Linked DNA regions of Peribacillus sp. FSL E2-0218. Each later gene encodes a partner of the first gene's protein in a complex. Links are inferred from orthologs where the notes say so. Each region holds a gene or a part of one and is shown on either strand. Other genes may lie near its edges.

Region 1 (3,929 bases):
GATCGAATTTGGTCCAAACGAAGAAGGTAAAGGCTTCGAATTTGAAAATGCTATCGTCGGTGGTGTAGTACCACGTGAATACATTCCTGCTGTACAAGCTGGATTGGTCGATTCACTTGATCGTGGTGTACTTGCTGGGTATCCGCTAGTCGACATCAAAGCAAAATTATTCGACGGATCTTACCATGACGTTGACTCCAACGAAATGGCATTTAAAATTGCTGCTTCAATGGCTCTTAAAAATGCTGCTTCTAAATGTAAACCGGTTATCCTTGAACCAGTCATGAAGGTTGAAGTTGTCATTCCTGAAGATTATCTAGGCGACATCATGGGAGATATCACATCTCGCCGTGGACGCGTAGAAGGTATGGAAGCTCGCGGTAACACGCAAATGGTTAAAGCGATGGTTCCACTATCTGAAATGTTCGGTTATGCTACATCTTTACGTTCTAACACACAAGGACGCGGAACATTCTCTATGCACTTCGATCACTATGAAGAAGTACCTAAGAGCATTTCTGAAGAAATCATCAAAAAAAATAAAGGTGAATAATTGATTTTCATCTCTTATTAAAGTATAACTATCTTATGTAAGCTGTGATGGAAGATTTAGTCTTCTTTCACAGCCCTTATATACTTAATCTTTTATTTATAATACTAAGGAGGAATTCCTAATGGGAAAAGCTAAATTTGATCGTTCAAAACCGCACGTTAACGTTGGAACAATTGGTCACGTTGACCATGGTAAAACAACTCTAACTGCTGCAATCACAACTGTACTTGCTAAATCTGGTGGCGCAGAAGCTCGCGCTTATGACCAAATCGATGGTGCTCCAGAAGAAAGAGAACGTGGTATCACAATCTCTACAGCACACGTTGAGTACGAAACAGCTACTCGTCACTATGCACACGTTGACTGCCCAGGACATGCTGACTATGTTAAAAACATGATCACTGGTGCTGCTCAAATGGACGGCGGAATCCTAGTAGTATCTGCTGCTGATGGCCCGATGCCACAAACTCGTGAGCACATCCTTCTTTCACGTCAAGTAGGTGTACCATACCTAGTAGTATTCATGAACAAATGCGACATGGTTGATGACGAAGAACTTCTTGAATTAGTAGAAATGGAAATCCGTGATCTTCTTTCTGAATACGAATTCCCTGGTGATGACATTCCAGTTATCAAAGGTTCTGCCCTTAAAGCTCTTCAAGGAGACGCTGCTTGGGAAGAAAAAATCCATGAATTAATGACAGCTGTTGACGAGTATATCCCAGAACCAACTCGTGACACTGAAAAACCATTCATGATGCCAGTTGAGGATGTATTCTCAATCACTGGACGCGGAACTGTTGCTACAGGACGTGTTGAGCGTGGACAAGTTAAAGTCGGTGACGTTGTTGACATCATCGGTTTCAACGAAGAATCAAAACCAACAACTGTAACTGGTGTTGAAATGTTCCGTAAACTTCTTGACTATGCTGAAGCTGGTGACAACATCGGTGCACTACTTCGTGGTGTATCCCGTGAAGATATCCAACGTGGACAAGTACTTGCTAAACCAGGTACAATCACTCCGCACACAAAGTTCAAAGCTGAAGTTTATGTTCTTTCTAAAGAAGAAGGTGGACGTCACACTCCATTCTTCACAAACTACCGTCCTCAGTTCTACTTCCGTACAACTGACGTAACTGGTATTTGTAACCTTCCTGAAGCCGTAGAAATGGTTATGCCTGGGGACAACATCGAAATGACTGTTGAACTTATCGCTCCAATCGCTATCGAAGAAGGTACTAAATTCTCTATCCGTGAGGGTGGACGTACTGTAGGCGCTGGCGTAGTTGCTACAATCCAAGAATAATTGATTCACTAAAACAATATGGGAAGGGACGCCTTCCGAAAAGAGCAGATGGGACGCCATCTGCTTTTTTTTGTGTTTACGATTATACTTCCCTCCATTATAGAGATAATGATACGTAGCTTTCAGTATCATGTTGAGCTTTGGCCATATGAAGAAAATGGATTTTAAAGACCTTATAGAATGTACTTGTAAATACTTGAGATAGTATGTATAATAATAAAAGTGTGTTGCACAAGAAAAGTCTAAGTAATACTTGCTTTCTACTTGTGCTTTATGTATAATAGACAATGTTGGTCTTTGACTGCGATGATATGGAAGGTTGCTGACACACCCGGCCGCTTTGCCATGGCGAGTGTGTGGGAAATTTCCATTGAGAAGGTCTATTTTAAAATAGGCGAAAAGGAGGGAAAATTATGGCAAAACAAAAGATTCGTATCCGTTTAAAAGCATATGATCACAGAATCCTTGATCAATCTGCTGAGAAAATTGTTGAAACTGCAAAACGTTCTGGTGCGGCTGTATCTGGTCCGATTCCATTACCTACTGAAAGATCGGTTTACACGATCCTACGTGCGGTTCATAAATACAAAGATTCTCGTGAACAATTCGAAATGCGTACGCATAAACGTCTAATCGACATCGTTAACCCAACTCCACAAACAGTTGATTCATTGATGCGTTTAGATTTACCGTCAGGCGTTGACATCGAAATCAAATTATAATTCATATAAATATGAACAATTACTCTAGGAGGTGTGACTTATGACCAAAGGAATCTTAGGAAGAAAAATCGGTATGACTCAAGTTTTTGCTGAAAACGGTGAACTTATCCCGGTAACAGTTATCGAAGCTGCTAACAACGTGGTTCTTCAAAAGAAAACTGTTGAAACTGATGGCTATGAAGCAGTTCAAGTTGGTTTTGAAAACAAACGTGAAAAGCTTTCTAACAAACCTGAAAAGGGACATGTTGAAAAAGCAAATACTACTCCTAAGCGCTTCATTCGCGAATTCCGCGGAACGGATCTTACTGAATATGAGATCGGTCAAGAAGTCAATGTAAGTATTTTCGCTGAAGGCGATTTAGTAGATGTATCAGGAATCTCAAAAGGTAAAGGTTTCCAAGGCTCTATCAAGCGTCATGGACAATCTCGCGGACCAATGTCTCACGGTTCACGTTACCACCGTCGCCCAGGTTCAATGGGTCCTGTAGCTCCAAACCGCGTATTCAAAGGTAAATTATTACCAGGACGTATGGGTGGGGAACAAATTACTGTTCAAAACTTAGCTATCGTTAAGGTTGATGTTGAACGTAACCTACTATTGATCAAAGGTAATGTACCAGGTGCTAGAAAAGCGTTGATCAAAGTTAAAACTGCTGTTAAAGCAAAGTAATTTCTAAGAAAGGAGGAGCAATAGAATGCCAAAAGTTACATTGTTCAACCAAACAGGTTCACAAGTTGGCGACATCGAGCTGAATGAATCCATCTTTGGTATCGAACCTAATAATCATGTATTATTTGAAGCAATCATCATGCAACGAGCTTCCTTACGTCAAGGAACTCACAAAGTTAAAAACCGTTCTGAAGTTGCAGGCGGTGGACGCAAACCTTGGAAACAAAAAGGAACTGGACGTGCGCGTCAAGGTTCTATCCGTTCTCCACAATGGCGTGGCGGTGGCGTTGTTTTTGGACCAACTCCAAGATCTTACGCTTACAAATTGCCTAAAAAGGTTCGTCGTTTAGCTATTAAATCTGCATTGTCTGCAAAGGCATTGGAAGAAAACATTTTGGTACTTGATAGCTTGTCTTTCGAAGCTCCAAAAACAAAAGAATTTGTAGCTGTACTTAAAAACCTTTCCGTTGATACTAAAACGTTGATCGTTACTGACGGTTTAGATGAGAAAGTTGCTCTTTCTGCACGTAACATCCCTGGTGTTACTGTAGTGGAAGCTGTTGGTCTTAATGTTCTTGATGTTGTATCACACAACAAATTGATCTTGACTAAATCAGCTGTCGAAAAAGTAGAGGAGGTGCTTGCATAATGGATGCACGCGATATCATTAAGCGC
Region 2 (4,490 bases), 3.1 Mb from region 1 along the record:
CGTTCCATATTAAGCTGCTTCAGCATGAACAATTCGTATCGGGAGAATTTAATACCAAATTCCTTGAAATATATGATGTAATGAACTCATAATGTAAAGGAAGACAGGAGGTGCTTTTGAATGAGTGAAATGGAAGGCCAATTACTCGAAATGAATGATTTTAATAGTGGACTAGGCAAAGTGGAGATTGCACCTGAGGTGATTGAGGTAATTGCGGGCATTGCTGCATCGGAAGTTGAAGGTGTTGCACATATGCGCGGTAATTTCGCTACTGGTGTAGTTGAAAAGCTTGGTAAAAAGAACCACGGTAAGGGTGTTAAAGTGGACTTGACGGGAGAATCGATCAAAGTCGAACTTTATTGCGTCATGAAATTTGGTGTTTCAATTCCGAAAGTTGCCCAAGAAGTGCAAGACAACATTCGTGAAGCCTTGTTGAACATGACGGCCATCGATGCTGGTGAAGTGAACATCCATGTAGTGGGCATAGCATTTGAAAACGCGAAGCAAGAAGCGGATTACGAACAAGAAGTGTAAGTGGCACCATTCGATTCACACCTGCAGAAACCCGGCAAAAAGCCGGGTTTTTGTTTGTTTGGATGCCGGCTCAATGATTGCATCGCTATTCATCCGGGCTGGACTGATAATATTATGGTAAATGAACATAATAAGGCGGTGTCTGGAAGTTTCCCTTTAATTCAAGGGTGATTTCTGTTATTGTGTAAAAGGTGAAATATGAGCATGAAAGCCAGGCAAGCACTTTTTTTGGCACATTCAAATGATTGAATCGTGTTTTCTTGCTGGAAAAGATCGGGGGATGATAGGTTAATCAAGGTGATTATGCCTTTTTCTCCTTTGATTTTGTGAAAAGCAGCTGAAATACGGAAAAACACGCTGTAAATCTTAATGTTTTTGAAAAAAAGTTATTTAATGTTCGTTTGTTCTGGCGTTTTCATATATAATAGTAGATGTTAAAGGAGTAAGATTATGAAAAGAAGAGTAGCCCGTGAAAAATCCCTTCAAGCACTATATCAGATCGATATTGCCAAGTCGGGTGCCGAAGAAGCAATGGAAAGCGTATTGGATGGCGCTCCTACTGATGAATATTTCAAGAAATTAGTCATGGGGATTACGGAAAATCGAGAACAGCTTGATGGAATGATCAGGGACAATTTAGAGAACTGGACGCTGGAAAGATTAGCGAACATTGATCGGAATTTACTGCGAATCGCGATTTATGAAATGGTTCACAGTGAAGATGTGCCTGTAAGTGTCGCAATGAATGAAGCTATTGAAATTGCTAAGAAATTCGGTGATGATCAATCAAGCAGCTTTGTGAATGCCGTTTTATCCAAAGTGAAGGTGAAAAGCGACAGCTAAGGCTGCAGTCTAAAGCCATGAATCTCCCGGCAATTTCTTTAGCAAAAATTAACTTGGGAGGAATATACACATGTCAGCTCAAATCATTAATGGTAAAGAAATTGCAGAGGCAGTTAGGCAGGAAATCAGCAAGGAAGTTCAACATTTACGTGAAAAAGATATGGTCCCGGGTTTGGCTGTCATTCTCGTCGGTGATAACCAAGCCTCACAGACTTATGTACGTAATAAGCAAAAAGCCTGTGAAGACGTGGGGATGCATTCCGTTTTGATCAAAAAGCCTGCAGATCTATCTCAGGAGGAATTAATGCAGAGCATCAATGAACTGAACCAGGATGAAAGCATCCATGGCATATTGGTGCAGCTGCCATTGCCAGGGCATATTTCTGAAAAGGCGATCATCGAAGCGATTTCCCCGGAAAAGGATGTGGATGGGTTCCATCCGATTAACATTGGGCGGATGATGACTGGTCAGGATGCTTTCTTACCTTGTACGCCATACGGGATTATGGTGATGCTTGAGCATATCGGCTATGAGCTTGAAGGAAAGCATGTGGTCATTGTCGGAAGAAGCAATATCGTCGGGAAACCAGCCGGACAATTGTTTTTAAATGCGAACGCAACCGTTACATACTGTCATTCTAAGACAAAGGATCTTGCGTATTTCACCAAGCAAGCCGATGTGGTCGTGGCAGCTGTCGGTAAGAGGGATACGATCACAAGTGATCATATTAAAGAAGGTGCGGTCGTCATTGATGTTGGGATGAACAGGAATGATGAAGGAAAGCTTTGCGGTGATGTGGCGTTTGAAGAAGTGAAAAACAAGGCTTCATACATTACCCCTGTTCCTAAAGGCGTCGGTCCCATGACGATTACGATGCTTATGAAGAATACGGTCAAATCTGCTCAAAAAACATTTGAACAGAGAAAATCAGCATTAAAAAGCTGAAAAAAGCGTTAAAACATTTAAAGAAGCGGACCTCTTGTTTTATAATAACGGGAGACCGCTTTTTTCCATTCATAAATTTTAATGACGTATTACGTGTAACCTATAGGTGAGCTTTCTTTATATCCGATTCCCGTCGGAAGGAGACATGATATGAGTAACCAGCAATATTTGAGCGTGTCGGCATTAACGAAGTACATTAAAAGGAAGTTTGACGTCGACCCCCATTTACAAAATGTGTACATAAAAGGTGAAATTTCGAATTTTAAACAACATACGAGCGGACATATGTATTTTACGCTCAAGGATGAAAAGGCCCGCCTCCTCTCCGTTATGTTTGCCGCTAATTCCAAGGGGATGAAATTCATGCCCGAAAATGGAATGAAGGTACTTGTAAAGGGTGATATTTCATTATATGAAGCGAGCGGACAGTATCAGCTTTATGTGAAAAGCATGGCCCCGGACGGAGTGGGCGATTTGTATCTGGCTTATGAGCAGCTGAAGAAAAAGCTGGAAGCGGCAGGGTTGTTTTTGGCCGAACATAAGAAAATGATTCCACAGTACCCTAAATCGGTAGGGGTCATAACCTCTCCGACCGGTGCTGCATTGCGGGATATCCTGACGACCATCAAGCGGAGGTACCCTATTGCGAAGATCATCGTATACCCTGCGCTTGTCCAAGGGAATAATGCCGCTAAATCGATTGCAAAAGCGATCTCGATGGCTAATGCAAGGGCGGAGAGCGATGTGCTCATAGTCGGAAGGGGCGGCGGTTCGATCGAGGAGCTATGGGCTTTCAATGAAGAAATCGTGGCTGAATCGATCTATGATTCCGATATTCCGATCATTTCCGCTGTCGGACACGAAACTGATTTTACGATTGCTGACTTTGTCGCTGATATGCGTGCGCCGACACCGACCGGTGCCGCAGAGCTAGCGGTGCCGCATCTCAATGAAATACTGGAACGCCTGATGAACCGAAAGAATCGCTTGACCCGTTCGATTCGTGAGGCGGTGAATTTTGAACGCACCAAATTGACGAGGCTGGAGAGATCCTATGCTTTCCGTTATCCTCATAAAATGTATGAACAAAAGCTTGAACAGCTTGACAGGACGAAGGACAGGCTTTTGAAGACAAGTACCCGGTACTTCTTGAAAAAGAAGGATGGGCTAAACCAGTTGAACGATATTCTTAAGAAGCAGCATCCTGAACAAGCGGTAAAAAATGCTCAGGAAGAATTGCAGCAGCATGAAAAAAAATTGCGTCGGGCGATGGAAGCAATCTATCGGCATAAATCGCAGCAATTCGTCCATATGACGGCCACATTATCTGCCCTCAGCCCGTTGAAAATCATGGAGCGGGGCTATGGGTTGGTTTTTACTGGAGATGAGACGCTCGTGAAAAGCACGCAGCAGGTATCCATTGGGGAGAAGATAGCCGTTTCCATAAAGGATGGCACTCTTGAGTGTGAAATTAAAGATATTAAGGAGCGAATTGAACCATGACAAAAAAACAGGAAGCTACATTCGAAGAAGCGATGGAGAATCTGGAAAAAATTGTGGAACAGCTTGAAGAAGGAGATGTGCCCCTTGAAGAAGCCATTTCCATATATAAACAAGGTATGGACTTATCCAGGCTGTGTCATACGAAGCTTAAGGCGGTTGAAGATCAGCTGACCCAAATTTTACGGGAAGACGGGGAACTTGAAAACTTCGTTGTCCAGGAGGAAGAATAACATGAGTCCAACATCCTTCGATCTTTTTTCTAAAGAATACAAAGCAATAATCGAAACGGAAATCATTGAATACGTTAAAAAGCTTGAAGCTCCGGCTGTGGTGAAAGAGGCGATGGCCTATTCACTCGAAGCCGGCGGAAAAAGAATACGCCCTTTATTGGTTTTTGCAGTGTTGGGGGCATTCGGGAAAAACTTGAGAATGGGAATTCCGGCAGCGGCAGCGATTGAAATGATCCATACCTATTCTTTAATTCATGATGACCTTCCCGCGATGGATGATGATGATCTCCGCCGCGGAAAACCGACGAACCATAAAGTATTTGGTGAGGCCGTAGCCGTTCTTGCCGGTGATGCCTTACTTACATATAGCTTCCAATTGATCTCGGGTATGAACGATCCCGAGGTGACGGCCCAAATGAAACTGGACCTTGTAA

Evidence for each region.
Region 2: the proteins of rpsJ (region 1) and nusB are in contact, whole or in part, in a solved structure (PDB 3D3B), measured with the Escherichia coli proteins. The link is inferred for Peribacillus sp. FSL E2-0218 from one-to-one orthologs.

What each region holds. Positions count from the first base shown.
Region 1 is NZ_CP150304.1:135,227-139,155, forward strand. Bases 1,221-3,929 are described here. They hold rpsJ (30S ribosomal protein S10), read left to right. Parts: upstream 1,221-2,275; coding sequence 2,276-2,584; downstream 2,585-3,929. Other genes in these bases: tuf (elongation factor Tu), read left to right, coding at 1,221-1,862; rplC (50S ribosomal protein L3), read left to right, coding at 2,625-3,254; rplD (50S ribosomal protein L4), read left to right, coding at 3,280-3,903; rplW (50S ribosomal protein L23), read left to right, coding at 3,903-3,929. Also shown: fusA (elongation factor G), read left to right, coding at 1-553; more of tuf, read left to right, coding at 675-1,220. UniProt on the Escherichia coli protein: Involved in the binding of tRNA to the ribosomes. Part of the processive rRNA transcription and antitermination complex (rrnTAC). The complex forms an RNA-chaperone ring around the RNA exit tunnel of RNA polymerase (RNAP).
Region 2 is NZ_CP150304.1:3,253,624-3,258,113, reverse strand. The notes cover bases 1-2,680. They hold nusB (transcription antitermination factor NusB), read left to right. Parts: upstream 1-984; coding sequence 985-1,377; downstream 1,378-2,680. Other genes in these bases: xseA (exodeoxyribonuclease VII large subunit), read left to right, coding at 2,474-2,680; folD (bifunctional methylenetetrahydrofolate dehydrogenase/methenyltetrahydrofolate cyclohydrolase FolD), read left to right, coding at 1,448-2,323; MHI53_RS15640 (Asp23/Gls24 family envelope stress response protein), read left to right, coding at 121-534; accC (acetyl-CoA carboxylase biotin carboxylase subunit), read left to right, coding at 1-92. In the rest of the region: more of xseA, read left to right, coding at 2,681-3,826; MHI53_RS15620 (exodeoxyribonuclease VII small subunit), read left to right, coding at 3,823-4,056; MHI53_RS15615 (polyprenyl synthetase family protein), read left to right, coding at 4,058-4,490. UniProt on the Escherichia coli protein: Part of the processive rRNA transcription and antitermination complex (rrnTAC). The complex forms an RNA-chaperone ring around the RNA exit tunnel of RNA polymerase (RNAP).